Regions from separate parts of the Xanthobacter sp. genome, predicted to be linked through region 2. Evidence: riboswitches for the same ligand, from Rfam matches in the RefSeq annotation. Region 2 holds a riboswitch; the other holds the start of a gene.
What was found. A riboswitch is a leader RNA that binds a small molecule or an ion and turns the genes downstream of it on or off. The one in region 2 is predicted to bind thiamine pyrophosphate.

Region 1 (15,789 bases), on a different contig from region 2:
GCAGGAGGGCGAGCTGTGCTTCACCCTCTACAATGCGGCGGGCGACAGCCTTCTCACCTCCACCGGCATCATCATCCATGTGGGAACCATGGGTGCTGCCATCAAATACATGATCGAGAACGAGTGGGAGGCCAATCCCGGCGTCCAGGACAAGGACATCTTCTGCAACAACGACTGCCTCATCGGTAACGTCCACCCCTGCGACATCCACACCATCGTTCCCATCTTCTGGGAGGGCGAGCTGATCGGCTGGGTGGGCGGCGTCACCCACGTCATCGACACCGGCGCGGTGGGGCCGGGCTCCATGGCCACCGGGCAGGTGCAGCGCTTCGGCGACGGCTACCAGATCACCTGCCGCAAGGTGGGCGCCAACGACGAACTGTTCCGCGACTGGCTGCACGAGAGCCAGCGCATGGTGCGCACTACCCGCTACTGGATGCTGGACGAGCGCACCCGCATCGCCGGCTGCCACATGATCCGCAAGCTGGTGGAAGAGGTGGTCGCGGAAGAGGGCATCGAGGCCTACTGGAAGTTCGCCTACGAGGCGGTGGAGCACGGCCGCCTCGGCCTTCAGGCGCGCATCAAGGCCATGACCATCCCCGGCACCTACCGGCAGGTGGGCTTCGTGGACGTGCCCTACGCCCATGAGGACGTGCGGGTGCCCTCCGACTTCGCCAAGCTCGACACCATCATGCACGCCCCCTGCGAGATGACCATCCGCAAGGACGGCTCCTGGCGCCTCGACTTCGAGGGGTCGAGCCGCTGGGGCTGGCACACCTACAATGCCCATCAGGTGAGCTTCACCTCGGGCATCTGGGTGATGATGACCCAGACGCTCATCCCCTCGGAGATGATCAACGACGGCGCCGCCTACGGCACCGAGTTCCGCCTGCCCAAGGGCACCTGGATGAACCCGGACGACCGCCGCGTCGCCTTCTCCTATTCCTGGCACTTCCTGGTGTCGGCCTGGACGGCCCTGTGGCGCGGCCTGTCGCGCTCCTATTTCGGCCGCGGCTATCTGGAGGAGGTGAACGCGGGCAACGCCAACACCTCCAACTGGCTGCAGGGCGGCGGCTTCAACCAGTATGACGAGATCCACGCCGTGAACTCGTTCGAGTGCGCCGCCAACGGCACCGGGGCGACCGCGGTGCAGGACGGCCTCTCCCATGCCGCCGCCATCTGGAACCCGGAAGGCGACATGGGCGACATGGAGATCTGGGAACTGGCCGAGCCGCTGATCTACCTCGGCCGGCAGATCAAGGCCTCCTCGGGCGGCTCCGGCAAGTATCGCGGCGGCTGCGGCTTCGAGAGCCTGCGCATGGTCTGGAACGCCAAGGACTGGACCATGTTCTTCATGGGCAATGGCCACATCTCGTCCGACTGGGGCCTGATGGGCGGCTATCCCGCCGCCTCCGGCTATCGCTTCGCCGCCCACCAGACCGGGCTGAAGGAGCTGATCGCCTCCGGCGCCGACATCCCGCTCGGCGGCGACACCGACCCGGAGAACCCCACCTGGGACGCGATGCTGCCCAAGGCGCAGATCAAGCGCGACAAGCAGGCCATCACCACCGAGGAGATGTTCTCCGACTACGACCTCTACCTCAACTACATGCGCGGCGGCCCCGGCTTCGGTGATCCGCTCGACCGCGAGCCCCAGGCGGTGGCCGACGACATCAACGGCGGCTACGTGCTGGAGCGCCTCGCCGGCGATGTCTACGGCGTGGTGGTGAAGAAGGGGGCCGGCGGCCTCGTGGTGGTGGACGAGGCGGCGACCAAGGCCGCCCGTGCGGACATCCGCAAGGCGCGCATCGCCAAGTCCGTCCCCACCCGCGAGTGGATGAAGGGCGAGCGCGAGAAGATCCTCGCCAAGGATGCGGGCACCCAGGTGCAGCAGATGTTCGCCGCCTCCTTCAAGCTGGGTCCGAAGTTCGAGCGCGAGTTCCGGGCCTTCTGGGACCTGCCGGAGAGCTGGGTGCTGAACGAGGAAGACATCGGCATCCCCACCTACGGCTCGCGCTACTCCATGGACATCTCCGAGCTGCCGGACGTGCGCACCGTGCAGTTCGTGGAGGAGTGATCCCTCCACTGGGCGGCGGTCCGCGCCGCCGCCCGTTTTTTCTTACGGCCGTCATGGCCGGGCTTGCCCCGGCCATCCACGTCGGCGGGCCGGGTGCAACGCTTCGCAAGGGTGATCAGGCGGCACGACGTGGATGCCCGGGACAAGCCCGGGCATGACGAAATCCAGAGAGCCCTCTCCGCGCGGAGAGGCGAGGAAACCCAGAAATATTCAGGAGGAAACCATGTCCTATACCCGCGCCAAGATCGTCGATCTCGTGGAAGGCAAGATCGATCCCGATACGCTGCACCAGATGCTGTCCACGCCGAAGGACCCCGAGCGGTTCGTGACCTATGTGGAGATCCTGCAGGAGCGCGTTCCGTGGGATGAGAAGATCATCCTGCCGCTCGGCCCGAAGCTCTACATCGTGCAGCAGAAGGTCTCCAAGAAGTGGACCGTGCGCTGCGAGTGCGGCCACGATTTCTGCGACTGGAAGGACAATTGGAAGCTGCATGCCCGCGTCCACGTCCGCGACACGCCGCAGAAGATGGAGGAGATCTATCCCCGCCTCATGGCCCCGACGCCCTCGTGGCAGGTGATCCGGGAATATTTCTGCCCCGAGTGCGGCACGCTCCATGACGTGGAGGCGCCGACCCCCTGGTATCCGGTGATCCACGACTTCCAGCCCGACATCGACGCCTTCTACACCGAATGGCTCGGCCTGCCGGTGCCGGAACGCGCCGCGGCGTGAGGGCCGTCTCCTCTGCTCCCCGGACCAGCGACGGCGAAGCCGGAGCGCCGATCCGGGGCCCAGGGGAAACACCCGCGCAGCGGGGCCAAGCCTGAGAGCGGCGGGGCAGGAAGCGCCTTCGGCGGTCTGTTGCGCTGGACCCCGGCTCGCATTCCACTTCGTTGCATGCGTCCGGGGTGCGAGACGGGTTCAGCCCGGCGTCACGCGGGAGGAAGGGGGCTCAGGGCACCCCTTCCTTTCGCCGTTTCAGGCGCCGGCGCCTTCCGTATTGCCGGTCATCGTATTTCCAGTCGTCGTCTTGCCGGCCATCGCCGCGCGGCGGCCGGCGGCCCGGGGGGCGGGCGGGTTGATGGCGGCCAGCGCCGCCACGCAGAGGCCGATCACCAGCACCCACACGGCCGGGCGGGGGCCGAGGTCGAGGGTGAAATTGGCATCCAGCACCAGAAACGGGTCCACCCGCGTCGCCAGCGCATACCAGAGCATTTCCACGCCCGCCGTGAGCGCGGCCCCGGCCACGGACAAGCCCGCCATGGCGAGGGGCGAGACGGCCTTCCCGCTGCGCCCGGCGACGCGGAAAGCGAAGAGCAGCAGGAAAATGCCGGCCATCAGCACCGGCTCGGTGACATCCAGCTTCGACTGCATGAAGAAATGCACCGTGCCCAGCACCGCGATGGCGTAGACGGCCATGTGCAGCCGGTTCCACCGCGTCGCGCCGAGCCGCTTGATGGCGCCATCGGTGGAGGTGGCGCCCAGCGCCACGAGCAGCCCCACCGCCACCGCGCCGATGGTGAGGTAGATGCGCAGCACGATCTCGCTCAGCGCCCGGCCGAAGCCCTGGTCGATGATGTAGAGCGTGAGGTGGAGCGCCGCATAGCTGAGCGCCGCGAGGCCGAAGATGCGCCGGCCGAAGTGCAGCTTCGGCATGTTGAACAGCCGCCGCAGCGGCGTCACCGCCAGCGTCACCGCGAGGAAGCGGATGGCCCACAGGCCGGTGAAATGGATCGCCTCCGTCCACGGCCGCGCGCCGAGCTGGCCGTTGGCGGCAAGGCCCACGAGCCACACCGCCGGCAGGATGCTGGAAACGAGGAACAGGGTCTTCTCGGGGCTGAAACGGCCGGACCGCTCGTGAAACAGGGGCATCGGGACCTTTCGGCAAAGCTGCGCAGGCGCCCGCCCGGCGCCTGCTTCCCCTTACGCCGGCCCCTGCGGCAGCGTTACGGCCGCCGCCTGCACGATGGCGTGAAGTTGGACGTGAGCGTATCTCAGGCGTTCAGCTCGCCTTCGATCTGCGCCTTGAGGCCGGGCTCGATGCCCAGCGCGCCGGCGAGCCAGTCCAGATAGGCGTGCTCGGCGTCGTTGTCCGGGCGGATGGCGAGGGCCGAGGCCGCGTAGATTTGCAGCGCCGCCTCCGGCGTCGTCGCGGCGGCGACCACCTCGTTGGGGTCCACCGGCGTGGTGAGGATGGCGATGAGGGCATCCCGCTGGGGAGAGCCGGCGCCCATGCGCTCCAGCCCGCCGCCGATGCGGGAGACCTCCTCCTCATCGATCTCCCCATCGGCCTGCGCGGCGGCGGCCATGGCCGAGAGCAGCACGCCGGAGAAGGCTTCCGGGCCACCCGGCGCGGCGGCGGGGGAGAAGGCGGCTTCCGGCGTGCCGGAGGTGAAGGCCGCGCGTCCGCCGGCCCCCGCCTGCCACTTGCGGTACGCCTTCCAGGCCAGCATCCCCATGATGGCGAGGCCGCCATATCGCATCAGGTCGCTGCCGCCCGATGAGGAGGGTTGATGGCCGGGCTGGGGCGAGGGCTGCGGCTGGCGATAGTCGGAGACCGGGGGCTCCGGCTGGGGATAGCCGCCGGCCGTGGACGAGCCGCCGCGGCCGAGGGCTTCCGAGGCGAGATCGCCGAGACCTCCGCCCGCGCCGCCCGACATGCCGCCCCCCTGCGTGGAGCCGCCGGACGGCCCGCCCGCGCCACCACCGAGAATCTGGCCGAGAATGTCCTCCAGCCCGCCGGAGGAACCGCCCGCCGCGCCGCCGGACGGACCACCCTGCGGCGCTCCGCGTCCTCCGCCGAGCACCTGGCCCAGGATGTCGCCGAGGCCGCCGGGCAGTCCCGACGGCGCTCCGCCCGCTCCGCCGCGCTGACCGCCGCCACCGAGCACCTGGCCGAGGATGTCACCCAGCCCGCCCGGCAGGCCGCCGCCGGTCTGCTGCGCGCCGCCGCCCCGCACGCTGCCCGAGCCGAGCGCCGCGCCGATGAGCTGTCCCAGAAGATCACCCGTTCCGGCCATGGCTTCCTCCCTCAAGGTGCCGCTGCGCGGGGCAAGGCCCGGCTGCGATCGGGCTGCTACAGCCCTGTTGAGTCCAAATGCGGGCATGATCTTGCTTATGGGGCCGCCCGAGCCCGCGCGTGAGCTAAGGACGAAGTCCGCACCCGGACAAGCCCGAAGATACTCCGCCCCGGCTCAATCGGCTTACGAAGTCGCGATCAGATGACGCCGGATCTTGTCCGCTACCGCCGCCGCGTGGGTCTGCGCCAGATCATGTCCCGCCCCCGGCAGGATGCACAGGCGCGAGTTTGGCAGCAGGCGCGCCAGCCTTTCCCCGACAGCCACCGGGCTGATGGGATCGGCGTCGCCCCACAGCAGCAGCGTCGGCGCGCGGACCGAAGGCAACCGGTCGGAGAGATCATCGACGGGATCGGCGATCCACCGCGCCGCGTGCGGGAAGGCGCCGAAATAGTCCGGGCGCCAGTCTTCTCTGCCCAGATCAGCCACCGGAACCCCGCCGGAGGTCACGCACAGAACAAGCGTCCGGACGAGGTGGGGGAAGGCGAGCGCCAGCTTCAGCGCGATGTAGCCGCCCATGGACTGGGCGACGATGGCCACCGGCTGGCGCATCCGGTCCGCGACCAGGCCGACGAGATCATCGATGCTGTTCACGTCCGCGCTGGCGGGCTGGCTGCCCAGTCCGGGCCAGGAGAAGAACGTGCCCTCCCATGCGGCCCGGTCCGCGACGGGCTTCCAGAACGCGGCGTCTCCCGTTGCGCCGGGCAGGAACAGCGTCTCGATCATGGCTTGGCGGGCCGGATGGCTGCGGGCGGCTAGACCGCCACCGGGGCCTTGATGGCCGGGTGGGGATCGTAGTTCACGATCTCGATGTCCTCGTAGCGGAAGGCGAAGAGGTCGCTCACCGCCGGGTTCAGCCGCAGGGAGGGCAGGGCGCGCGGGGTGCGGGAGAGCTGCTCGCGCGCCTGATCGAGATGGTTCACATAGAGGTGCGCATCGCCCAGCGTATGGACGAAATCGCCGACGCCCAGCCCCGTCACCTGCGCCACCATGTGGGTGAGCAGCGCATAGGAGGCGATATTGAACGGCACGCCGAGGAACACGTCCGCCGAGCGCTGGTAGAGCTGGCAGGAGAGCTTGCCCTCCAGCACGTAGAACTGGAACAGGCAGTGGCAGGGGGGCAGGGCCATCTTCGCCACGTCCGCCGGGTTCCAGGCGGTGACGATGAGGCGGCGCGAATCAGGGTTGCGGCGGATGTCGGAGACCACCTGCGCGATCTGGTCGATCACGCCGCCCTCCGGCGTCGGCCAGGAGCGCCACTGGTGGCCGTAGACCGGGCCGAGATCGCCCTTGGCGTCGGCCCACTCGTCCCAGATGGAGACGCCGTTTTCCTTGAGGTAGCGGATGTTGGTGTCGCCGGCGAGAAACCACAATAGCTCGTGGATGATGGATTTCAGGTGCAGCTTCTTGGTGGTCACGAGGGGGAAGCCGCGCGCCAGATCGAATCGCATCTGGTGCCCGAACACCGAGAGGGTGCCGGTGCCGGTCCGGTCGTCCTTGCGCACGCCCTCATCGAGAATGCGGCGCAGGAGCTGGTGGTAAGCTTCCATTAGGTATGTCCGGCCAAGATCAAGCGCCATAAGGCTTTCGCCGTCCGACTTTAGCCCGCCCGTCCGGATGCGGCCAGCACCCGCCGGCCGCCATCCACATGCCGGCGGGAACATGGTTGCCGGCTTCTTATGGCAAGGCTGACGCTGGGACAGGTGTGGCACGGCGGGGGCAGATGGCGAAAAAGTGAGGGATTTCCGCAGCGTATGACCCTTGGAGACCCCCTTTTTCGCCACGACCCGGCCGTATTAGACCAGCAAGAGCACGCACCAAGACTCGTGACGATCAAGGGCAAGACACATGAGCTCCCAAACCAACCTCACGGCAGCGCTGCTCGAGGTTCGCGCCTATCTGGCGCAGGAAGCGCAGGCCGAGGACTTCCGCAACGAGGCCGCCTGGGAGGCGGGATCGAGCCGCGAGGAGCACGCCGCCAGCGATGCCCTCACCCGGCTCGACGAGGTGCTGCGCCAGGTCAAGGCCCAGCAGCGCCCGAACAAGGAAGACCGCGCCCAGTCGCGCAACCACGACCGGGTGCGCCTGCACCACGCTCACCTCGCGGCGTGAAACGTGGCGAGGCGGTCCATGGCTGCCTCGCTCCCCGGCCAAGCGACGGCGCAGACGGAGCGCTGAGCCGGGGACCAGGGGAGAGTCCGGCGCAGCCGGCGATTCTCCTGAGCCGTTGAATTGAAGCGCCTGCGGCGGTTTCTTGCGCTGGACCCCGGCTCGCATTCCGCTGATCGCTGCATGCGTCCGGGGTGCGAGGGTCTCCTGATCTCCGCCTACCCCCGCCCATCAGGCGCCGCCGATGGCCTCGAACAGCGCGGCATCCGCGCCGAGGCCGGCATTGGGGGTGGTGAGCAGCGTGTCCCCGTAGAACACCGAATTCGCCCCCGCGAGGAAGCACAGGATCTGCGCCTCGCGGCTGAGGGCAGCGCGTCCGGCCGAGAGGCGCACCCGCGAGGCGGGCATGACGAGGCGGGCGGTGGCGACCATGCGCACGATCTCCAGCGGGTCCACCGGCGGGCGATCGGCCAGCGGCGTGCCTTCCACCGCCACCAGCGCATTCACCGGCACGCTTTCGGGATGCGGATCGAACCCCGCCAGCACCTGCAGCATGGCCGCGCGGTCGCGCATGGTCTCGCCCATGCCGATGATGCCGCCGGAGCACAATTCGATGCCCGCCGCGCGCACGCAGGTGAGGGTGTCGATGCGGTCCGCATAGGTGCGGGTGGTGACGATCTCGCCGTAGAAATCCGGCCCCGTATCGAGATTGTGGTTGTAGGCGGTGAGCCCGGCCTCGGCGAGGCGCTGGGCCTGATGCGGCTCCAGCATGCCGAGCGTCACGCAGGCTTCCATGCCGAGCCCGCGCACGCCGCGCACCATCTCCAGCACGGCGTCGAACTCGCGCCCTTCCTTCACCCGCCGCCACGCCGCGCCCATGCAGAAGCGCTCGGCGCCGTTGGCCTGCGCCTGCCCGGCGAGGGCGATGACGGAGGCGGGATCGAGGAACTTCTCCCGCGTCAGGTCCACTTCCGCATGGCGTGCGGACTGGGAGCAATAGGCGCAATCCTCCGGGCAGCCGCCGGTCTTGATGGAGAGCAGGCTCGCCCGCTGCACTTCGTTGGGATCGTGATTGGCGCGGTGGACGGCATTGGCCCGGCCGACCAGCTCCAGCAAGGGCAGGTCCATGAGGGCCGCGATCTCGTCAACGGTCCAGTCGTGGCGGATCGTGCCGTCTTCAGCCATGCCCATATGCCCATGCTCCTTGCGATGTGGGAGGGCTGGTCTAGTCGGCTTCGCGGCGCGTTCCAATACCGCCGGCATTCCCAATTGGGTGACTTGACCTATGCGCGTGCTGCAGTGCAGCGTTGACATTGGGCTTTCGTATACATCACAGTGTCATTGTTCCAAGGGGGGTCCCGGAAGGGGCTGAGATATCGCAAGTTCGCGGGGGTTATGCTCCGCGGCGCCGCGATGACCCTTCGAACCTGATCCGGGTCATACCGGCGAAGGGATCGGAACTTGTGCTTCCCGGCGCTCAGCGTCGCTCCGCACCCGTCTCCTAGCTCAACACCCCGGTTCTCGTTGAAAGCGCAAGCTGAACGGAGATCCGCAATGCTGGACGAAGCCTCGACGTCCTCCCTGAAAGTCACCACCGGGCCGCTGCCCCATTCGCGCAAGGTGTTCGTTTCCGCCACCCGGCCGGACGTGCGCGTCGCCATGCGCGAGATCGCGCTGACCGATCCGTCCGAGCCGCCGGTGAAGGTGTACGACACCTCCGGCCCCTATACCGACCTCGATGCCGTCATCGACCTCACCAAGGGCCTGCCGCAGCTGCGCGCCCAGTGGATTCGCGAGCGCGGCGACGTGGAAGAGGTGGAGGCCCGCGCCGTCCGCCCCGAGGACAACGGCCTGAAGGAGGGCCAGTCCTCCACCCTGCCGCAGTTCGATCTCTCCGGCCGCAGGCCGCTGCGCGCCAAGGCGGGCAAGCGCCCGACCCAGATGGCCTATGCCCGCGCCGGCATCATCACGCCCGAGATGGAATATGTCGCCGCCCGCGAGAACCTCGCCAAGGTGAACGGCGGCGCCCATCCGCACCATCAGGCCATGGGCCTCGGCGCGGCGATCCCCGCCGAGATCACGCCGGAATTCGTGCGGCAGGAAGTGGCGCGCGGCCGCGCCATCATCCCCAACAACATCAACCACCCCGAAACCGCGCCGATGGCCAGCGGCCGGAACTTCCTCGTGAAGATCAACGCCAACCTCGGCAACTCGGCCGTGACCTCGGGCGTGGCGGAAGAGGTGGACAAGCTGGTGTGGGCCACCCGCTGGGGCGCCGACACGGTGATGGACCTCAGCACGGGCAAGAACATCCACACCATCCGCGAATGGATCATGCGCAACTCGCCGGTGCCCATCGGCACCGTGCCGCTCTATCAGGCGCTGGAGAAGGTCAACGGCGTCGCAGAGGACCTGACCTGGGAGATCTTCCGCGACACGGTGATCGAGCAGGCCGAGCAGGGCGTGGACTACATGACGGTGCACGCCGGCGTGCGTCTGCCCTTCGTGCCGCTCACCGCCAACCGCGTCACCGGCATCGTCTCGCGCGGCGGCTCCATCATGGCCAAGTGGTGCCTCGCGCACCACAAGGAGAGCTTCCTCTACGAGCACTTCGAAGAGCTGTGCGAGATCCTCGCCCAGTATGACGTAGCCTTCTCGCTGGGCGACGGCCTGCGCCCCGGCTCCATCGCCGATGCCAACGACGCCGCGCAGTTCGCCGAGCTGGAGACGCTCGGCCAGCTTACCGAGATCGCCTGGAAGTACGATTGCCAGGTGATGATCGAGGGCCCCGGCCACGTGCCGCTCCACCTCATCCGCGAGAATGTGGAGAAGCAGCTCAAGGTCTGCCACGAAGCGCCGTTCTATACCCTCGGCCCGCTGGTGACGGACATCTCCCCCGGCTACGACCACATCTCCTCCGCCATCGGCGCGGCGATGATCGGCTGGTTCGGCACGGCGATGCTCTGCTACGTCACGCCGAAGGAGCATCTCGGCCTGCCCGACCGCGACGACGTGAAGACCGGCGTCATCTCCTACAAGATCGCCGCCCACGCCGCCGACCTCGCCAAGGGCCACCCGGCCGCGCGCATCCGCGACGATGCGCTCTCCCGGGCCCGCTTCTCCTTCCGCTGGCGCGACCAGTTCGCGCTGTCGCTCGACCCGGAGACGGCCGAGCGCTTCCATGACGAGACGCTCCCTGCCGAGGGCGCCAAGGTGGCGCACTTCTGCTCCATGTGCGGGCCGAAGTTCTGCTCCATGAAGATCTCGCAGGAGCTGAAGCTGGAAGCCGGCGACATCGCCCGCGCCCAGGCCGACAACCTCGCCTCCTCGGGCATGGCCGAGATGGCCCAGAAGTTCCGCGACGGCGGCGGCCTGATCTACACGCCCGCCCCGGAAGTCGCGCCCCCTCCGCCCGCCGCGGCGGAGTGAGGGCAGGGCGCTGACGGCGCCAGCGCAGGACTGAAAAGAAAAGGCCGGGCCTTCGCAGCCCGGCCTTTTTCACATTCCGGCTCGCGAGCCCGTCAGGCCGGCGCGCCTTCCTTCAGCAGCTTCCAGGTGATGGAATCCAAGAGCGCCTCGAAGGAGGCGTCGATGATGTTGGGGGAGACGCCCACCGTGGTCCAGCGGTCGCCGGTCTCGTCCGCGCTCTCGATCAGCACCCGCGTCACCGCCTCCGTGCCGCCGTTGAGCACGCGCACGCGATAGTCGGTGAGATGCAGCCCGGAGATGAAGGGCTGGTACTTGCCGAGATCCTTGCGCAGGGCCACGTCCAGCGCGTTCACCGGGCCGTTGCCCTCGGCGGCGGAGATCATGGTCTCGTCGTCCACCTTCACCTTCACGATGGCTTCCGCCACGGTGACAAGCTCGCCCTGCGCGTTGTAGCGCCGCTCCACATTCACCTTGAAGCGCTCCACCGCGAAATAGTCCGGCACCGAGCCCAGCATCCGCCGCGCCAGCAGGGCGAAGGACGCGTCCGCCGCCTCGTAGGAATAGCCCAGCGCCTCGCGCTCCTTCACCTCTTCCAGAAGGCGGGAAATGCGCGGGTCCTTCTTGTCCACCGGCACGCCGAGGCGCTCCAGCTCGGAGAGCACGTTGGAGCGGCCGGCCTGGTCGGAGACCATCACCCGGCGGCGGTTGCCCACCTTTTCCGGGGCGACGTGCTCGTAGGTGGCGGGATCCTTCAGGATGGCCGAGGCGTGGATGCCGGCCTTGGTGGCGAAGGCGCTTTCGCCCACATAAGGCGCGTGCCGGTCGGGCGCGCGGTTCAGCATCTCGTCCAGCGTGCGGGAGACGTGGACCAGCTCGCCCAGCGCCTCCTCGCCCACGCCGATGTCGAAGCGCGCCGCATAGTCCTTCTTGAGCAGAAGGGTGGGGATGAGCGAGCAGAGGTTGGCGTTGCCGCAGCGCTCGCCAAGGCCGTTGAGCGTGCCCTGGATCTGCCGCGCGCCGGCGCGGACGGCGGCCAGCGAATTGGCCACCGCCTGCTCGGTGTCGTTGTGGGCGTGGATGCCCACATTGGTGCCCGGCACCACCTTCACCACCTCGGTGACGATGGCCTCCACCTCGTGGGGCAGGGTGCCGCCATTGGTGTCGCAGAGCACCACCCAGCGGGCGCCAGCCTCATAGGCGGTGCGGGCGCAGGCGAGGGCGAAGTCGCGGTCTTCCTTGAAGCCGTCGAAGAAATGCTCGCAATCCACCAGCGCCTCGCGCCCTGCGGCAATGGCCGCCTCCACGCTCTCGCGGATGGAGGCGAGGTTCTCCTCCTTGGTGGTCTCCAGCGCCACCCGCACCTGATAGGCGGAGGACTTGGCGACGAAGCAGATGGCATCGGAATGCGCCGCCAGCAGCGCCGCCACGCCGGGATCGTTGGAGGCCGAGCGGCCGGGGCGCTTGGTCATGCCGAAGGCGGTGAGGCGGGCCTTCGCCTCGTGCTTCTCGGCAAAAAGCTGGGTGTCCGTGGGATTGGCGCCGGGATAGCCGGCCTCCACATAGTCCACGCCCAGCCGGTCCAGCAGGGAAAGCACCCTGAGCTTGTCGGCCACGGTGAAATCGACCCCGTTCGTCTGCGCCCCGTCGCGCAGGGTGGTGTCGAAGAGGTAGAGGCGTTCACGCCCCTCGGCAGTTGCGCCCGTCATTGCCCGGCCCCTTCCCCCAGCGTCTTCGTCATCGCCGTGTTGGCGAGCCAGGTGTCGGCCAGCGGCACCATGTTGCGGCGCTGGGGCTCGTAGCCGCGCTTCTGGAAGAAGCCGAGGGCGGTGTCGCTGGCGTCCACCGTGAGCTTGCGGGTGCCGCGGGCCTTGGCGAGCGTCTCGGCGGCGTCGCACAGGGCCTTGGCGACGCCGGTGCCGGCGGCGTCCGGCGCCACATAGAGCATGTCGATGTGGGCATTGTCCTTCAGCGAGACGAAGCCGGCCACCGTCTTGCCGCGCAGCGCCACCAGCGTCAGGCTCGCGGCGAGACGCGCGGCGAAGGCCTCCGCGTCGTCGGCCCTGGCGGCCCAGGCGTCCTGCTGCTCGGTGTCGTAATCCTCGCCGGTCAGCTCGGCGATGGCGGCGCGGAACAGGTCGGCCAGCGCCGGCGCATCGGCGGGCAGGTAGGGGCGCAGGGAAATGGCGCTCATCGCGACACCTCCCAGCTCGTGGTCCCGTCCTTGTTGTCCATCAGCACGATGCCCTTGGCCGCCAGCTCCTCGCGGATCTGGTCGGCGCGCTTGAAGTCCTTCGCCTTGCGGGCGGCGATGCGGTCGGCGATGAGGCCGGCAATCACACCTTCGTCCAGCGCAATGCCCTCCTTCTGCCGCGCGCGCCACCCGGTTTCGGTATCCCCGAGCAGGCCGAGCAGGTTGGCCGCGCCCTTGAAGCGGCGGCGCAGAGCGGAGGACGTGTCCTCGTGCTCGGCCACCTCGGCGAGGTGGTGCAGATGGGCGATGACGGAGGGCGTGTTGAGGTCGTCGGACAGGCGATCGGCGATCTCGGTCTCGAACGGGTTGGCCTCCCCCGTCTCGGCCTCCACGTCGCCGATCACGCGATACCATTTGTCCAGCGTCTTGGCGGCGAAGCCGAGGCCCTGGCGGGTCCAGTTGATGGGCTGGCGGTAATGGGTGGAGAGCATGGCGAGGCGCAGCACCTCGCCCGGCCACTCGTCCAGCAGCTCGCGGATGGTGACGAAGTTGCCGAGGGACTTCGACATCTTCTCGCCTTCCAGCATCAGGAAGCCGTTGTGCATCCACATCTGCGCCATGACGCCGGAATGGAAGGCGCAGCGCGACTGCGCGATCTCGTTCTCGTGGTGCGGGAAGACGAGGTCGATGCCGCCGCCATGGATGTCGAAGGTCTCGCCCAGGTGCTTCCAGCTCATGGCCGAGCACTCGATGTGCCAGCCGGGGCGGCCGGGGGTGGTGATGCCGCAGGGCGAGGGCCAGCCGGGCACGCCCGCGGCGCTGGGCTTCCACAGCACGAAGTCCATGGCGTCGCGCTTGTAGGGGGCGACGTCCACGCGGGCGCCGGCCATCATCTCGTCCAGCGAACGGCGGGAGAGGCGGCCGTAGTCCGGCATGGAGGGCACGTGGAACAGCACGTGCTCCTCCGCCACATAGGCGTGGCCGGAGGCGACGAGCCGCTCGATGAGGATGCGCATCTCCTCGATATGCTCGGTAGCGCGGGGCTCCACGGTGGGCGGCAGGCAGTTCAGCGCCGCCGTATCCTCGCGGAACCAGCGATAGGTCTCTTCCGTCAGGTCGCGGATGGAGATGGCGCGATCGGCGGCGCGGGCGTTGATCTTGTCGTCCACGTCCGTGATGTTGCGGACGTACTTGACGTGCTCCGCCCCGTAGAGGCGCCGCAGCAGGCGGAACAGCACGTCGAAGACGATGACCGGGCGGGCATTGCCGATATGGGCATGGTCGTAGACCGTCGGCCCGCACACATACATGCGCACGTTCAAGGGATCGAGCGGACGCAGCAGGTCCTTCGAGCGGGTCAGCGTGTTGTAGAGCCTGAGCTCCATGGATCGTTCCCCCGAATGGCGCACAAGCGCCAAGCCGGTCCACCGGCCGGGGCGTCCAGATCCTTGTCTAAGAAGATGAGCAAAGGACGGCCGCGGCCAGCTTTTCGGCTAACCGCAAATAATCGCCGCAATGGCGCAGATGGTGACGAGACCGCCGTTCATGGCGCGGGACAATGGTTCGGGCGCGGGCGCTCGTCAAGATGTTTCACGCCGCCCGGCGCGGCCCCGCACCTCCGGATATCGTTATCTTCCCCAGCTTGACCTGCCCCTTGGTGAGCGTCTATCCCCGGCTGAGTTGCGCCGGGCGGGGGTCGGGGCGCATCCGATGATCCCGCCCGTGACCCGAAAGCGCACCGCCGCGTTCGGGACGCGCCTGTCAAAGAGGTGCCGACCTGTCCATGCCGCTGATCCGAACCCTCGCCGCCGTCACCGTGGCGAGCCTGTCGCTGATGGCGCCGGCCATGGCGGAGACGCGCATCTTCCTCATCGACAATTCCGACGGCTCCAACATCGATTCCTGCCTCGCCTCGGGCGCGCCGTGCGGGCGGAAGGTGGCGGAAGCCTGGTGCCGCAGCCACGCCTACACGCAGGTCATCGACTTCGGCCGCGTGGCGGTGCCTGCCTCCGCCTTCACCCCCTCCAGCGTCGCCTCGCCGGCGACGACCTGCACCGGCCCGCTCTGCCCGGAAACGGTGGCCATCACCTGCTCGCGGTAGCCCGGCTGCGCGCGATCGCCGGGATGGTCCCCTCGACCCCGAAATGCCATTTCATGGCAAAGCTTTAGGTCCGCGTTTTGTGATCGCCGGGCCTGATGCTTCGTCCCCGGATCAGCTATGTTCGGCCCCGGCCTGCCCCAGCGGCACCGCTGCGGGCGGGTCCAAACATGCCTGAAACAGACTGACCGGGAGAGGATCGCCCATGTGCGAGACGTGTTCATCACCGTCCATCGGACGCCGACGCCTTCTTGCCGGCGGACTGGCGGGTGGGCTGGCCCTTGCGGCCGCGCCGCTGTTCGCCGCCTCCGCCTTCGCCCAGTCGAGCGGTGGCTATGGCACGGCCACGCCGGTCACTCCGGATGAAGCCATGAAGCGTCTGGTGGACGGCAATGCCCGCTACGTGGCCGGCACGCCCCAGCAGGCGGATTATTCCGCCGGCCGCCTGCAGCGCACGACGGGACAGCAGCCGTTCGCGGCCATTGTCGCCTGCTCGGATTCGCGGGTGGTCCCGGAACTGGTGTTCGACCAGGGGCCGGGCGAACTGTTCATCGTGCGTGTGGCCGGCAACTTTATCGATGAAAACGGGCTGGCGAGCCTGGAATTCGCCACCGCCGTGCTGGGGGTGAAGCTCATCCTCGTGCTCGGCCATGCCTCGTGCGGCGCGATTCAGGCGACCATCACGTCCATCAAGGACAACACCCTGCCGCCCGGCCACCTGCCGAGCCTCGTCAACGCCATCCGCCCGGCGGTCTATGAGGCCATGCGGAGCAACCCGGCCGATCTCCTCGCCGCCGCCAGCGACATGAA
Region 2 (15,789 bases):
GATGCCCGCCGCCGTGCCGTCGCGGATACCGTCTGCGCCCTCGCCACCGGTTGCGCGTCGCTGGCCGCAGCCATCGCCGAGGGGCCGCTCGCCGGCGATCTCGCCCGCACCCTCTCCTCCGGCGAGGCCGGCGAAGGCCAGAAGGCGCTGGACGTCATCTCCAACGACATCGTCATCGGCGCGCTGAAGGCGGCGCCGGTCGCGGCGGTGGCATCCGAGGAGAACGACGCCCCGGTCCTGCTCGATGCCACCGCGCCGCTGCTCGTCGCCATCGACCCGCTGGACGGCTCGTCCAACATCGACACCGACATCTCGGTCGGCACCATCTTTGCCGTCTTCCCGCGTCCCGAAGGCGCCGACGCGTCCGAACCCTCTGCCTTCCTGCAGAACGGGCGGGACATGCTGGCCGCCGGCTATGTGATCTACGGCCCCCACACCGCGATGATGCTGACGCTCGGCGCCGGCACCTGGCACTTCGCCCTCGACCGCGCCGGCCTCTTCCGCTTGGTCAATGCAGAGGTGAAGGTGAAGGAGGGCGCGGCCGAGTTCGCCATCAACATGTCCAATTACCACCACTGGGACGTGCCGGTGCGTGACTATGTGGATGACTGCCTCGCCGGCAAGAAGGGGCCGCGGGAGCGCGACTTCAACATGCGCTGGGTGGCCTCCATGGTGGCGGACGCGCATCGCATATTCCAGCGCGGCGGTATCTATCTTTATCCGGGCGATGGCCGGAAGGGCTACACCCACGGCCGCCTGCGCCTTCTCTATGAGGCCTTCCCGGTCGCCTTCCTGATGGAGCAGGCGAGCGGTTCGGCCACCGACGGCCGGGGCGCGATCCTGGATCTTTCCGCCACCGGCCTGCACCAGCGCGTGCCGTTCATCTTCGGCTCCCGCGACGAGGTGGCCCGGGTCTCCCGCTATCACCTGGAGCCGAACGGCCATGGCGAGCGCTCGCCGCTGTTCGCGCGGCGCGGGCTGTTCATCTGAACCGCGCCCCCTGATCTCCGAGATTCGAGCACACCATGTCCATCAAGCACCCCATCATTGTCGTCACCGGTTCGTCGGGCGCGGGAACGACCTCCGTGAAGCGGACCTTCGAGCAGATCTTCTATCGCGAGAAGGTCAAGGCGGCCTTCGTGGAAGGCGACAGCTTCCACCGCTACGACCGCTATGAGATGCGCGAGCTGATGGCCGCCGAGGCGGCCAAGGGCAACAAGCACTTCAGCCACTTCTCGCCCGAGACCAACCGGCTCGACGATCTGGCCCAGCTGTTCAAGGACTATGGGGCGACCGGCTCCGGCCGCTTCCGGCACTACGTCCACGATGCCGGCGAAGCCAAGCTGTACAATACCGAGCCCGGCCGCTTCACCGACTGGGAAGATCTGGAGCAGGGCACCGACATCCTCTTCTACGAGGGTCTGCACGGGGCGGTCGTCACCGACGAACTGAACCTCGCCCAGCATGCCGACCTGAAGATCGGCGTGGTGCCCGTGATCAACCTGGAGTGGATCCAGAAGATCCACCGCGACAAGGCCACCCGCGGCTACACCACCGAGGACGTGACCGACACCATCATGCGGCGCATGCCCGATTACGTGCGCTACATCTGCCCGCAGTTCACCGAGACCGACATCAACTTCCAGCGCGTGCCGACGGTGGACACTTCCAACCCGTTCGTCGCCCGCTGGATCCCGACGCCGGACGAATCCATGGTCGTGATCCGCTTCCGCGACCCGCACGGCATCGATTTCCCCTATCTGCTGTCGATGATCCACAACAGCTTCATGTCGCGGGCGAATTCCATCGTCATCCCGGGCAACAAGCAGGATCTCGCCATGCAGCTCCTGCTGACCCCGCTCATCATGAAGCTGATGGACAGGAAGCGCCGCGCCGGCTGAGCCGGGCGCGAAGCTCCCCTCCCCCGCGCCGGGGGGAGGGTGAGGGGGGAGGGCGGCACGTTCTTGAGCCCCGAAGCCCGGGCGACCTTGGACGCGTGGCTGCTGCCCTCCCCCCACCCTTTCCGGACCGGAGCCGAGCGCTTCTTCCGGCACGTGATGGCGCGCGTTTTGCGTAACTGACAATTGGCAGGCCCTTCCGACCACCCGGCGACGCCCGGGGTGTTGCGCGGGGTCACGAGCCGGAGGGAGAAAACAATGACCGCCCACGCCGCTGCACTCGCCGCTGCCGACGCTCCGGCGCCTGTCGACCGTTCTCCCGGCGCGCTCGGCTGGCCGGTAACGGCGGCCCTGCGCGCCCTCGCCATGGACGGCGTGGAGCAGGCGAAATCGGGCCATCCCGGCGCGCCCATGGGCATGGCCGAGATCGCCGCCGTGCTCTGGCGCGAGCATCTGCGGCATAATCCGGCAGACCCCTCCTGGCCCGACCGCGACCGCTTCGTGCTCTCCAATGGGCACGGCTCAATGCTGATCTATGCCCTGCTTCACCTCACCGGCTACGATCTGCCCATCGCCGAGCTGAAGCGCTTCCGCCAGCTGCATTCGCGCACCCCCGGCCATCCCGAACTCGGCATGACGCCGGGCGTGGAGACCACCACCGGCCCGCTCGGCCAGGGCCTTGCCAATGCGGTGGGCATGGCCATCGCCGAAAAGACGCTGGCCGCCCAGTTCAACCGGCCGGGCCTCTCCATCGTCGATCACCGCACCTTCGTCTTCCTCGGCGACGGCTGCCTGATGGAGGGCGTGAGCCACGAGGCCTGCTCCCTCGCCGGGCGCCTCGGCCTCGGCAAGCTCGTCGCCTTCTATGATGACAACGGCATCTCCATCGACGGCAAGGTGGAAGAGTGGTTCCCGGACGACACCCCGGCCCGCTTCGCCGCCTATGGCTGGCAGGTGATCCGCAACGTGGACGGCCACGACCCCGCCATGCTGCGCGATGCGGTTGAGGCGGCTCTGTCCGAGACCGGCAAGCCGACGCTGATCTGCTGCAAGACCACCATCGGCCGCGGCGCGCCCACCAAGGAAGGCCACCAGGACACCCACGGCGCCCCGCTCGGCGCCGAGGAGATCGCCCGCACCCGCGCCGCCATGGGCTGGGACCACGCGCCCTTCGAGGTGCCCGAGGACATCTATGCCCTGTGGGATGCCCGCCGCTCCGGCGCGGCCCGCCAGTCGGCCTGGGACGCGCGCATGGAAGCCTATGAGCGCGCCTATCCGGCGGAAGCGGCCGAATTCCGCCGCCGGCTCAAAGGCGACCTCTCCCCCGCGTTCGCTGCGACCTACGCGGCGGCCCTGAAGGCCACTGTGGAGAAGGCCGAGACGGTGGCGACCCGCAAGGCGAGCCAGCTGGCCCTTGCCGCCCTCGCTCCGGCGGTGCCGGAATTCCTCGGCGGTTCGGCGGACCTCGCCCATTCCAACCTGACCACCTTCCCCGGCGCCGTGCCGATCACCCGCGATCCCGCCGGCAACCAGATCTTCTACGGCGTGCGCGAGTTCGGCATGTCGGCGATCGCCAACGGCATCGCGCTGCACGGCGGGTTCATCCCCTTCGTCGCCACCTTCCTCGTGTTCTCGGATTACGCCCGCAACGCCATGCGCATGAGCGCGCTCATGGGCCAGCGGGTCATCTACATCCTCACCCACGATTCCATCGGCCTCGGCGAGGACGGTCCCACCCACCAGCCGGTGGAGCATGTGGAGAGCCTGCGCCTCATCCCCAACCTCGACGTGTGGCGGCCCGCCGACACCGTGGAGACGCTGGCCGCCTGGCATGCCGCCCTGACCCGCACGAATGGCCCGAGCGCCTTCATCCTGTCGCGGCAGAACCTGCCGTGCTGGCCGCGCGACGCGGCGCAGATCGAGGGTATCGAGGCCGGTGCCTACGTGCTGCGCGAGAGCGAGGGCCTCGCCCGTGCCGTGCTCGTCGCCACCGGCTCGGAAGTGAAGCTGGCAGCGGCGGCGGCGGACCTGCTCGACACCGCGGGCATTCCCACCCGCATCGTCTCCATGCCCTGCCGCGAGCGCTTCGAGGCGCTGACCGAGACCGAGCGCGCGGCCCTCTTCCCCAAGGGCGTGCCGGTGGTGGCGGTGGAAGCGGGCGTCACCCGCGGCTGGCGCGGCCTCTCCGGCACCCGCGCCGACGGCATCATCGCCATCGGCATCGACCGCTTCGGCGAATCGGCGCCGGAAAAGGACCTGTGGCCGCTGTTCGGCTTTACACCGGAAGCTGTGGCCGACGCGGTGCGCCGCGCGGTAGGGTGAGCGCCAATGAAGGCCTCTCCCCTGCGGGGGACGGCTGGGCGGGGGCGCCACCGGACGAAACGATCGACCCGGCCCGCGCCGGGTCCGCCGGACCGGTGAAGGCGACGGACAGCAGCCAAGCAGCACCGTGAACCCGGTACAGGCCGGGGATGACGGTGCGGACGGAACCATGGCGCGCGCATCGCGGCGCCGACCTGAACTTTGAAGAGGAGAGGACTATGGCCCTCGTTTCCATGCGCCAGCTGCTCGACCATGCGGCGGAGCATTCCTACGGACTGCCGGCCTTCAACGTGAACAACATGGAGCAGGTGAAGGCGATCATGGACGCCGCCCGCGCCACCTCGTCGCCGGTCATCCTCCAGGGCTCGGCCGGCGCCCGCAAATATGCCGGCGAAGCCTTCCTGCGCCACCTCATCGCGGCCGCCGTGGAGGCCTATCCCGAGATCCCGGTGGTGATGCACCAGGACCATGGCGCCTCCCCGGCCGTCTGCATGGGCGCCATCAAGTCCGGCTTCTCCTCGGTGATGATGGACGGCTCCCTGAAGGAAGACGGCAAGACCCCGGCGGACTACGACTACAACGTCTCCGTCACCGCCAAGGTGGTGGAGCTGGCCCATGCGGTGGGCGTGTCGGTGGAAGGCGAACTCGGCTGCCTCGGCTCGCTGGAGACCGGCAAGGGCGAGGCCGAGGACGGCCATGGCGCCGAGGAAGCCCTCGACCATTCCAAGCTGCTGACCGATCCGGACGAGGCGGCCCAGTTCGTGAAGGCGACCCAGTGCGATGCGCTGGCCATCGCCATCGGCACCTCCCACGGCGCCTACAAGTTCACCCGCAAGCCCACCGGCGACATCCTCGCCATCGACCGCATCAAGGCGATCCACCAGCGCATCCCCACCACCCATTTGGTGATGCACGGCTCGTCCTCGGTGCCGCAGGAGCTGCTTGAGGAAATCCGCACCTATGGCGGCGACATCAAGGAGACCTACGGCGTGCCGGTGGAGGAGATCCAGGAAGGCATCCGCTACGGCGTGCGCAAGGTGAACATCGACACCGACATCCGCCTCGCCATGACCGCCGCCATCCGCCGCGTCGGCGCCAAGAACAAGAGCGAGTTCGACCCGCGCAAGTTCATGGCCGCCGCCATGGAAGAGGCGAAGAAGGTCTGCATCGCCCGCTTCGAGGCCTTCGGCTCCGCCGGCAAGGCCGAGAAGATCCGGGCCATCGAACTGGACGAGATGGCCAAGCGCTATGCGTCCGGAGAGCTGGCGCAGGTGGTGCACTGAGGGGACGGCTGGCGCCCACCCGGCGCCGTGCCTATAGAAGTGCCTGAGGCAGCCACGGCTGCCTCATTCCCCGGACAAGCGACAGCGCAGCTGGAGCGCTGATCCGGGGTCCAGGGAAAGGTCCTGCGCAGCAGGCTCATGTCTGCGAAGGTCATGAAGGGAGCCGCCTTCGGCGCAATATTGCGCTGGGTCCCGGCTCTCCTTCCACTGACGCTCCAGTCGGCCGGGGCACGAGACCGCGCCCCGCCTATCCAGTCGTTAAGGAGAGATCCCCATGGCCCGCGCCTATCCCATCATCGCCCCCTCCATCCTCTCGGCGGACTTCACCCGCCTCGGCGCCGAGGTGGATGCGGTGCTCGAGGGCGGCGCCGAGTGGATCCATTTCGACGTGATGGACAACCATTACGTCCCCAACCTCACCATCGGCCCGCTGATCCTCCAGTCCCTGCGCAAGGCGACCAAGGCGTTCGTGGACGTGCATCTGATGGTGAAGCCGGTGGACGGCATGATCGAGGCGTTCGCAGGCGCCGGCGCCGACCTCATCTCCTTCCACCCGGAAGCGTCCGAGCATGTGGACCGCTCGCTCCAGCTCATCCGCTCCAAGGGCGTGAAGGCCGGCCTGGTGCTGAACCCGGCCACTCCCCTCTCGGTGCTGGACTACACGCTGGACGCGCTCGATCTGGTTCTCGTCATGTCGGTGAACCCCGGCTTCGGCGGGCAAGCCTTCATTCCCTCGGCGCTGGACAAGCTGAAGGCCATCCGCGAGCACATCGACGCCTCGGGTAAGGACATCCGGCTGGAAATCGACGGCGGGGTGAAGGTGGACAATATCGGCGCCATCGCCGCGGCCGGGGCGGACACCTTCGTCGCCGGCAGCGCCATCTACGGCGCCAAGGACTATGCCGCGACCATCGCCGCCATGAAGCGCGAAATCGCCGCCGCCACGGGCACCGCCGCTGCGGCCTGAGGCTGGTTCAAGCCCGCGCGGCGCCTGAGCGAAGCAATCGGCGCCGGTCGAAGACCGGAGCCGAACCGATCAGTGCCCCGGCCGGCGCGGCGCGACGATCTCGCCCCGCGCCCGCTCTGCCCGCTCGATCAGATACTTCGCCACCAGCGTGAAGAGGGCGACGCCCGCCAGCACCGTCGCCGCGGCGAAGGCGGCGACCGCGTGGCTGTCCTGGTAGAGCAGCTCGATCTGCAACGGCAAAGTCGAGGTCTGGCCGCGGATGTTGCCGGAGACGATGGAGACGGCGCCGAACTCGCCCATCACCCGCGCATTGCACAAAGCGGCACCGTAGAGCAGCGCGAATTTCACGTTGGGCAGGGTAACGAGCCGCAGCACGTCGAAGCCCGAGGCGCCGAGACTGACCGCCGCCTCCTCCTCGTCCCGCCCCTGCGCCATCATCAGCGGCACCAGCTCGCGCAGCACGAAGGGCGCGGTGACGAACAGGCTGGCAAGGATGATGGCCGGCACGGCGAACATGATCTTGATGTCGTGTGCCTGCAGGAACGGCCCGAACAGCCCCTGCGCCCCATAGACGAAGAGATAGGCGACGCCCGCAACGATGGGCGAGATGGAGAAGGGCAGCTCCGCCACCGCCAGCAGCAGGTTGCGCCCGCGGAAGGAGAATTTCGTCACCGCCCAGGCGGCGGCGATGCCGAAGGCGGTGTTGAGCGGCACGCAGATGAGGGCCGTCAGCAGCGTCAGCCCCACCGCGTGCAGCGTATCCGGCCGGGCGAGCGCTTCGAGATAGGTGGGCACGCCGCGCGCGAACGCCTCGGCGAAGATGACGGCCAGCGGCGCGATGAGCGCCAGCCCGGTGGTCGCCAGCACCAGCGTGAGAATCACCGAGCGCGTCACCCCGCCGTCGCCGACGCGCAGGCGGTGGCGGTTCACGGGACGGGCCATCAGGCATCCCCCATCGCAAACTTCTGATGCCACGCCTGCACGGCGTTCACGATCAGAAGCATGATGAAAGCGAGGCCCAGCATCGTGACGGCGATCGCCGCGGCGGCCGCGTAGTCATATTCCTCCAGCCGGATGAAGGTGAGCAGCGCCACGATCTCGGTGCGGAACGGCTGGTTGCCGGCGATGAACACCACCGCGCCGAACTCCCCGAGCGAGCGGGCGAAGGCCAGCGACGTACCGGCGAGGAAGGCCGGGAAGATGGTGGGAAAGATGATGCGGCGGAAGATGGTGAGGTCGCTCGCGCCCAGCGTCGCGCCCGCCTCCTCCAGTTCCGGCTCCATGTCCTCCAGCACCGGCTGCACCGTGCGCACCACGAAGGGGATGGAGGTGAAGGCCATGGCGCAGACGATGCCGGCCGGGGCGTAGGCCACCTGTATCCCCCACTGTGCCAGCGGCGCGCCGAACCAGCCGTTCTTGGCGAACAGCGCCGTCAGCGCGAGGCCCGCCACCGCCGTGGGCAGGGCGAACGGCACGTCCACCATGGCATCCAGCAGGCGCTTGCCGGGGAATTCGTAGCGCACCAGCACCCAGGCGAGAGCGAGGCCATAGATGGCATTGAACAGCGCCGCCAGCGCCGCCGTGGTGAGCGTCACCTGGAAGGAGGCGAGTGTGCGCGGCGAGGTGATGATGGCGATGTAGCGCTCGAAGCCCACGTCCGCCGCCTTCAGCAGCAGCGCGCCGATGGGCAGGAGCACGATGAGGCCGAGATAGAGCAGCGCGAGGCCGAGCGAGAGCCGAAAGCCCGGAATGACGCTGCGGCGGGGCTGGCGGCTCAGCATCGGCAGCGCGAAGCGGGGGCGGGGCATGGGCTCTTAAGGGGCATCTTGCGCTGGAAGGTCGGGCCGACGGCGCGGCATAGGGCCGTTATGGCGCGCACAAGCGGAAATGTCATGCTTGGCCGGGATAAAAATTAAACACCGCGAAATCGCTGTGATTTCACCGCACAAAAAAGGGCCGCGAGGCGGCCCCTTCCGTGTTCTTCGGCAACCTTGGCTCAGAAGCCCGGCAGGTCGAAGGCGCCCGGCAGCGGCCAGCGCAGGCCGGTGATGGGGCCGGGGCCGGCGGCGGTGGGCCCATAGGTGGGGTAGAAGTAGCCGGGCGGCAGCGCGTAATCGAGGTACGACTTGGAGCCGGGCTTCACCACCGTGCCGGCATCGAGATAGGAGCGACGCTCCACCACGATACGGTTGCGCTTCTTCACCGTCTGCGCCTCGGCGCTGTCGGCGGACGCGATGGAAAAGGCACCGGTGGTCGCCGCAATGGCTGCCGCCGCCAGCGACACCGAGAGCGCCGTCTTCAGGCCCGAACGGGCGAAAGCAGCGAAGGTGGTGAACGACGCGAAACCCATGGCATCCTCCCAGATCGGCGCAGGGCCGACCTTGACTGGATTAATAGACGTTTGTCCCCTGCGCAAGGAAACCCGCCTCCTTGGTGCCATGTTCCCGCCTTCTCGACGCCGGCGCGTTGCGTTGACGCAACAGTTGAATGCGCGGATGCCGTGCCCGATCGCGAATCTTCGATTTGCAAGGCCAGGGGGTTCGGCCTAAAAGCACGGTCTTCGGCCGCATGGGCCGAGACATCCGAGGAACATCATGGGTTACAAGGTCGCCGTCGTCGGCGCCACGGGCAACGTGGGCCGGGAGATTCTCTCGATCCTCGACGAGCGGGGTTTCCCCGCGGACGAGGTCGTCGCGCTCGCCTCGCGAAAGTCGCAGGGCGTGGAAGTCTCCTACGGCGATAAAACCCTGAAGGTGAAGGCACTCGAGACCTACGACTTCTCCGACACCGACATCTGCCTGATGTCGGCCGGCGGAGCCGTGTCCAAGGAGTGGTCGCCGAAGATCGGCGCGCAGGGCTGCGTCGTCATCGACAATTCCTCCCAGTGGCGCATGGACCCGGACGTGCCGCTGATCGTTCCCGAGGTGAATGCGGACGCCATCGTCGGCTTCACCAAGAAGAACATCATCGCCAATCCGAACTGCTCCACGGCGCAGCTCGTGGTCGCGCTGAAGCCGCTGCATGACGCTGCGACCATCAAGCGCGTGGTGGTCTCCACCTACCAGTCCGTCTCCGGCGCCGGCAAGGACGCCATGGACGAGCTGTTCTCGCAGACCCGCGCCGTCTTCGTCTCCGATCCGGTGGAGCCGAAGAAGTTCCCGAAGCGCATCGCCTTCAATCTCATCCCGCAGATCGACGTCTTCATGGACGACGGTTTCACCAAGGAAGAGTGGAAGATGGTGGCCGAGACCAAGAAGATTCTCGACCCCAAGATCAAGCTCACGGCCACCTGCGTCCGCGTGCCGGTCTTCATCTCCCACTCCGAGGCGGTGAACGTGGAGTTCGAGAAGGAGCTGTCCGCCGACGACGCGCGCAAGATCCTGCGCGAGGCGCCCGGCATCCTCGTCATCGACACCCGTGAGCCGGGCGGCTACGCCACCCCCCACGAGGCGGCCGGCGAGGACGCGACCTACATCTCGCGCCTGCGCGACGACCCGACCGTGGACAACGGCATCGCCTTCTGGTGCGTGTCGGACAATCTGCGCAAGGGCGCCGCGCTGAACGCGGTGCAGATCGCCGAGGTGCTGGTGAACCGCAAGCTCATCACCGCCCGTTCCAAGGCGGCCTGAGCCTTCCGGTAATCCGAGACGTAAAGAACGGCCCGCTTCGGCGGGCCGTTTTCGTTTGCAGGATCAGCGCGGCCGGGAGCGGGTCCGCTGCGCCACCGCGACCACCAGCGCCACGCCCGCGGCGAAGGCCACGGTCTCCGCGTCCGGCACCTCGCCATTGATGGGCCAGGCGAGTCCCACCGTCACGAAGGTCTGAAGAAGCTGCATCTGGCCGACGCGGGCGATGCCGCCCATGGCGAGCCCGGCATTCCAGAAGAAGAAGCCGATGAGCTGGCTGAAGAGGCCGAGATAGACCAGTGCCGCCCAGGAGGCGCCTGCCACAGTGCCCGCCCCACCCCACGGAAAGGTGAGGAGCGCGAGCGGCAGCGTCACCGGCAGGCAGAGGATCAGCATGAACGCGATCACCTCCCAGCCCGACATGGTGCGCGCGAGGCCGCCGGAGACGGCGTAGCCGATGGCGCAGGCGATGACGCCGAGGAACAAGAGGCTGTCGCCCATTCCCAGCGCGCCGCCCGCGCCGTTGCGCAAGGCGAAGGCCACCACAAGCCCGGCCCCCACCGCGCTCGCGGCGAACAGGCCGAGGCCCGGCCGCTCCCCGGCCAGCAGCATGGCCGCGATGGCCGTGCACAGGGGCAGAAGGCCGAGCACGATGCCGCCATGGGCCGCCGGCACCGTCTGGGTGGCGACGCCGATGGCCAGCGGGAACACGAAGATCAGGCAGGCAGAGGACACGGCGAGGCGCCACAGCACCTTGGGCTGGCCGAACGGCCACGGCCGGCGCAGCGCCAGCACCAGCCCGAGCGCCGCAAAGCCCGCCAAGGCGGCGCGGCCGAAGCTGATGAACCAGGGGCTGAAATCGTGCAGCGCGAAGCGGGTGAGCGGCAGCGTCGCGCCGAACATCACGACCGCGACGAAGCCGAGAAGAAGCCCGAGGGCCAAGCGTCGATCCATTGGGCTCCCGAGGGCGCGATTCCAAGGCCGCTTCATTAGGGGCTGCGGGGGCGGAAAGACAGCGAAACCGCGTGATATGCCCATCAGCGGCCGTGATGTCGCGAAAATCACTGGTGAAAGGCCACCCCGGCGCCGCTATGGTGGCGCGCCGCGGACCCCTTGCCCTCGAAACGCGCGGCACCAAAGAGCGAGAACATGATCCAGTCCCAGCGTCCCGGCCACGACGTCGACCCCAAGCTGCTCGAAATCCTGGTCTGCCCCCTCACCAAGGGGCCGCTGGAATATGATCGCGAGCGCCAGGAGTTGATCTCCCGCGCCGCCCGCCTCGCCTATCCCATCCGCGACGGCATCCCGATCATGCTCGCCGACGAGGCGCGCCAGCTGGACGAAAGCGAGCTCAACCGCTGAGGTCCGCCTCGTCCCGGGCGCCCCGCCTCTTGCAGTTCTGCGGCCGGCATGAGTAAATAACAGACACGGCCTGGGGTGCCGCGCATCATGCGCGGCTGAGATCACACCCATCGAACCTGTCTGGATCATGCCAGCGTAGGGAGATGCCGATGAGCGAGAGCTTGTCGCAGTTTACATTCGCACCTTCATCGCAAGCCGGCTCTGCACCGGCGGGAAAGGCGAAACCGCGTGTGGCCCGTCCCCATGTGGCCATCGTGGGCGGCGGCGTCATCGGCCTCGCCCTCGCGTGGCGCCTCGCCGAGGCGGGTTGCCCGGTGGACCTGTTCGACGCCGGTGAGACCGGGCAAGGCGCGAGCCGCGCCGCCGCCGGCATGCTGGCCGCCTGCGCCGAGGCCGAGCCCGGCGAGGAAGGCCTGCTAACGCTCAACCGCGCCAGCCAGACCCTGTGGCCCGCCTTCGCGGCGGAGCTGGAGCATGCCTCCGGACAAGAGGTGGACCTGCGCACCGAGGGCACCATCACCATCGCCCTCACGGCGGACGATCTCGCCAAGCTGCGCCACCTGTTCGCCTTCCAGCAGGGCCTCGGCCTGCCCGTCCAGTGGCTCACCGCCGCCGAGGTGCGTCGGCGCGAGCCCTATCTCGCCCCCCGCCTCGCCGGCGGCGTGCTGAGCCCGGAGGATCATCAGGTCGACAACCGCAAGGTTGCCGCCGCGCTGAAGATCGCCGCGCTGAAGGCCGGCGCGACGCTTCACGAACACACCCCGGTCAGCCGGGTTGAGACCGCCGGCGGCCGGGCCACCGGCGTCGTCACCGGCGAGACCCACCATGCCGCCGACGTGGTGGTGCTGGCCGCCGGCGCCTGGAGCCGGGGTGTGGACATTACCCCGGCGACGCCGTTGCCGGTGCGCCCCATCAAGGGGCAGATGCTTTCGCTGCGCATGGACCCGGCGGCACCCATCCTCTCCCACGTGCTGTGGGCGCCGGGCTCCTATCTCGTGCCGCGGCGCGATGGGCGGCTGATCCTCGGCGCCACCACCGAGGAGAAGGGGTTCGACACCGACCTCACGGCCGGCGGCCAGCTCGCGCTCCTCACCCATGCGTGGCGGGCGCTGCCGACGCTGGAAGAGCTGAGCATCGTCGAGCAATGGGTCGGCTTCCGCCCCGGCAGCCGGGACGATGCGCCCATCCTCGGCCCGAGCCCGGAGGTGGACGGCCTCGTCTACGCCACCGGCCACCACCGCAACGGCATCCTCCTTCTGCCGGTGACGACGCAGGTGATCGCCGACCACATTCTCAGCGGCACCATTGCGGACGTGGCCCGGCCCTTCGGCGCGGAGCGCTTCGGCCCGCCGCGCGCGGCGGCGGAGTGAGCGCCATGCTGGCCCTGAAGGTGAACGGCGCCGAGGAAGCGCATCCCGTCGCCACCGTTGCCGACCTGCTCGTCGCCAAGGGGCTTGAGCCGGAGCGCAAGGGCATCGCGGTGGCGGTGAACGGCGCGGTGGTGCCTCGCCGCACTTGGACCGACGCGCGCCTTTCCGCAGGCGACGCCGTGGAAATCATCGAGGCCAAGCAGGGCGGCTGAGCCCCGGCCGAACAGAACAGAGCGCTCGTGCGCGGGCGCCGGGAAGAAGCACCATGAGCGCGTTCGAAAATCCCAACGCCGATCCCCTCGTCATCGCCGGCCGCACCTTCTCGTCGCGGCTGTTCCTGGGCACGGCGGGCTATCCCAACCAGAAGGTCTTCCTCGATGCGCTGGCCGCCTCGGGCAGCGAGATGGCCACGGCCTCCATCCGCCGCATCAGCCTCGCCGGCTACGAGGAGAGCCTGACGGACCTCCTCACCGGCCGCGTGCACATCCTGCCCAACACCGCCGGCTGCCAGACCGCCAAGGATGCGGTGCTCACCGCCGAACTCGCCCGCGAGGCGCTGGAGACGGACTGGGTGAAGCTGGAGGTCATCGGCGACCGCGAGCTGCTCTATCCCAATGTGGAGGAGCTGCTGAAGGCCACCGAGGAGCTGGTCTCGCGCGGCTTCGTCGTCCTGCCCTATTGCAACGACGATCCCGTCACCTGCCAGAAGCTCGCGGACCTCGGCGCCGCAACCGTCATGCCGCTCGGCTCCATGATCGGCACCGGCCTCGGCATCGCCAATCCGCACATGATCGAGCTGATCTGCTCCCGCTCGCCCGTGCCGGTGGTGCTGGACGCGGGCATCGGCACGGCGTCCGACGCGGCACTTGCCATGGAGCTGGGCTGCTCGGCAGTGCTGCTCAACACCGCGGTCTCCAAGGCGCTCGATCCGGTGCGCATGGCGACCGCCTTCCGCCACGCGGTGGACGCCGGCCGCCTCGCCCGCCTCGCCGGCCGCATCCCGCGCAAGCTGCACGCGGAGGCCTCCAGCCCCGAGTTCGGTCTGGTCGGGAGCTGACCCCTGCCCCATCTGCCGACGCCGCCGCTGCTCCTCATCACCGACCGCACGCTGGCGCGGGGCGATCTGGCGGACGTGGTGGCCGCAGCCTGCGCCGGCGGGTGCAGATGGGTGAGCCTGCGGGAGAAGGACCTGCCGGCCGCAGCGCAGATCGCCCTCTTCGCCCGCCTGCGCGCCGTGACAGCCCCCTTCGATGCCCGCCTGACGCTGCATGGCCCGCCCGCGCTGGCGCAGGCCGCCGCTGCGGACGGCGTGCACCTCTCCGGCGGCGGGGATGCGAAGGCCGCACGGGCGCTCCTTGGGCCGGGGGCCTTGATCGGCCTGTCCACCCACACCCTGGCGGAGGCCACCGCCGCCGATCCGGCCGCGCTCGACTACATCACGGCGAGCCCCGTCTTCCTCACAAGATCCAAGCCGGGATACGGACCGGCGCTGGGGCTTGAAGGGCTCTCGGCCTTCGCCCGCACGAGCGCCGTGCCGGTGGTCGCGCTCGCCGGCATCGACGCAGAGACGGCGCCGGCCTGCCTCACCGCGGGGGCCAAGGGCGTCGCGGTCATGGGGGGAATCATGCGCGCGGACGATCCGCGAGCCGCCTTCGCCGCCCTGGCAGCAGCCGCGTCAGCCGCAATCTGATCCATCCCGGAACAGTATCGGCTTTTGCGAGTATCCCCAGCGCTGGTAAGCTTGGCCGCAGCGGAGGAACCGCCATACAAGGGGCAATTCAATGACCATCAATCGTCGCACGCTGCTTGCGGGCCTTGTCGCCTGCCCGGTCTGCGCCAACGCCGCCCGCGCTTCCGAGGGAGCGCACTGGACCTATGAAGGCCACGGCGGACCGCAGGAATGGGGTTCGCTCGAAAAGGGATTTTCGGCCTGCTCGGTGGGCAGCCAGCAATCGCCGATCAATCTCGAAGGCGCCGTCAAGGCGGAGAGCGCCGGCCCGGTGCTTGCCTGGAAGCCGTTCGCCTACAAGGTCGTGAACAACGGCCATACCATCCAGGCCGACGTGACCGGCGACGGGGGCACCGCCACCATGGGCGGTAAGACCTACGCGCTCAAGCAGTTCCACTTCCACGCGCCGAGCGAGCACGCCATCGACGGCAAGCGCACCGCCATGGAGGCCCATTTCGTCCATGCGGCGCCCGAAGGCGGACTGCTGGTGGCCGGTGTGTTCATGGTGCCCGGCGCGGCCAATGCCGGCTTCTCCTCGATCATGGCTGCCGCGCCGCGCAAGACCGGGGACAAGACGCTGGCTGCGCCGCTCGATCCGGCCGGCTTCCTGCCGTCGGCGCGCGGTACCTATCGCTACGAGGGGTCGCTGACCACGCCGCCCTGCTCGGAAATCGTGGACTGGAACGTGTTTGGGGCGCCCATCGAGGTGGCGCAGGCGGACATCGACGCCTTCCGCGCCATCTTCCCCATGAACGCCCGCCCGCTGCAGGCGGTGAACCGGCGCTTCCTGCTGCGTCTCAACTGAAGCAGGGGCTGGGACAAGGGGCGCCGCCACAGCGGCGCGCCTACGCGCTTTTCACTGGGGGAGGACGCCACGCCCTCCCCAGCCGCATCAGGCGCGGCGTGCCGTCAGCTTCACTTGGCGATGAGCAGCAGAAGCTGCTGGCCGGCGGGGGAATCCAGCTCGGCCTCGGTCAGCTTGCCGTCCTTGTTGGCATCGGCATCGTTGAAGCGCTTGCGCACGATGATGAGCCACTCGTCCAGCTCCAGGGTCTTGTCGCCGTCCTTGTTCACGGCGGCCCAATCCTCGTCGGTCAGCCGGCCCTTGGTCTCGGCGGCCTCGAGGGTCTTGTCCTTGTCCGGATTGATGGCCTTGAACACCTTGGTCCCGAGGTCGATGGCCTCGACGATCTCGACGGTGCTGTCCTTGTCCTTGTTGTACTTGCGAAGGA

Region 1: another riboswitch for thiamine pyrophosphate. It lies ahead of thiC (phosphomethylpyrimidine synthase ThiC); the one in region 2 lies ahead of thiO (glycine oxidase ThiO).

Annotation. Positions count from the first base shown of each region.
Region 1 covers NZ_JAYRPE010000058.1:141,868-157,656, forward strand. Annotated here, with positions in the region: gene ACE3QW_RS17105 (hydantoinase B/oxoprolinase family protein) at 1-2,077, shown strand, start outside; gene ACE3QW_RS17110 (acetone carboxylase subunit gamma) at 2,301-2,807, shown strand; gene ACE3QW_RS17115 (sulfite oxidase heme-binding subunit YedZ) at 3,054-3,947, opposite strand; gene ACE3QW_RS17120 (tellurite resistance TerB family protein) at 4,070-5,095, opposite strand; gene ACE3QW_RS17125 (alpha/beta fold hydrolase) at 5,279-5,878, opposite strand; gene ACE3QW_RS17130 (thymidylate synthase) at 5,908-6,702, opposite strand; gene ACE3QW_RS17135 (hypothetical protein) at 7,001-7,264, shown strand; gene bioB (biotin synthase BioB) at 7,493-8,452, opposite strand; TPP riboswitch at 8,601-8,733, shown strand; gene thiC (phosphomethylpyrimidine synthase ThiC) at 8,816-10,690, shown strand; gene cimA (citramalate synthase) at 10,783-12,396, opposite strand; gene ACE3QW_RS17155 (GNAT family N-acetyltransferase) at 12,393-12,881, opposite strand; gene cysS (cysteine--tRNA ligase) at 12,878-14,266, opposite strand; gene ACE3QW_RS17165 (hypothetical protein) at 14,665-14,982, shown strand; gene ACE3QW_RS17170 (carbonic anhydrase) at 15,185-15,789, shown strand, end outside.
Region 2 covers NZ_JAYRPE010000072.1:57,024-72,812, reverse strand. Annotated here, with positions in the region: gene ACE3QW_RS21290 (class 1 fructose-bisphosphatase) at 1-990, shown strand, start outside; gene ACE3QW_RS21285 (phosphoribulokinase) at 1,026-1,901, shown strand; gene tkt (transketolase) at 2,157-4,220, shown strand; gene fba (class II fructose-bisphosphate aldolase) at 4,439-5,503, shown strand; gene rpe (ribulose-phosphate 3-epimerase) at 5,778-6,470, shown strand; gene cysW (sulfate ABC transporter permease subunit CysW) at 6,540-7,412, opposite strand; gene cysT (sulfate ABC transporter permease subunit CysT) at 7,412-8,278, opposite strand; gene ACE3QW_RS21255 (hypothetical protein) at 8,467-8,820, opposite strand; gene ACE3QW_RS21250 (aspartate-semialdehyde dehydrogenase) at 9,065-10,099, shown strand; gene ACE3QW_RS21245 (DMT family transporter) at 10,163-11,050, opposite strand; gene ACE3QW_RS21240 (Trm112 family protein) at 11,246-11,458, shown strand; TPP riboswitch at 11,520-11,619, shown strand; gene thiO (glycine oxidase ThiO) at 11,689-12,828, shown strand; gene thiS (sulfur carrier protein ThiS) at 12,834-13,040, shown strand; gene ACE3QW_RS21225 (thiazole synthase) at 13,094-13,885, shown strand; gene ACE3QW_RS21220 (thiamine phosphate synthase) at 13,889-14,518, shown strand; gene ACE3QW_RS21215 (carbonic anhydrase) at 14,610-15,362, shown strand; gene ACE3QW_RS21210 (hypothetical protein) at 15,473-15,789, opposite strand, start outside.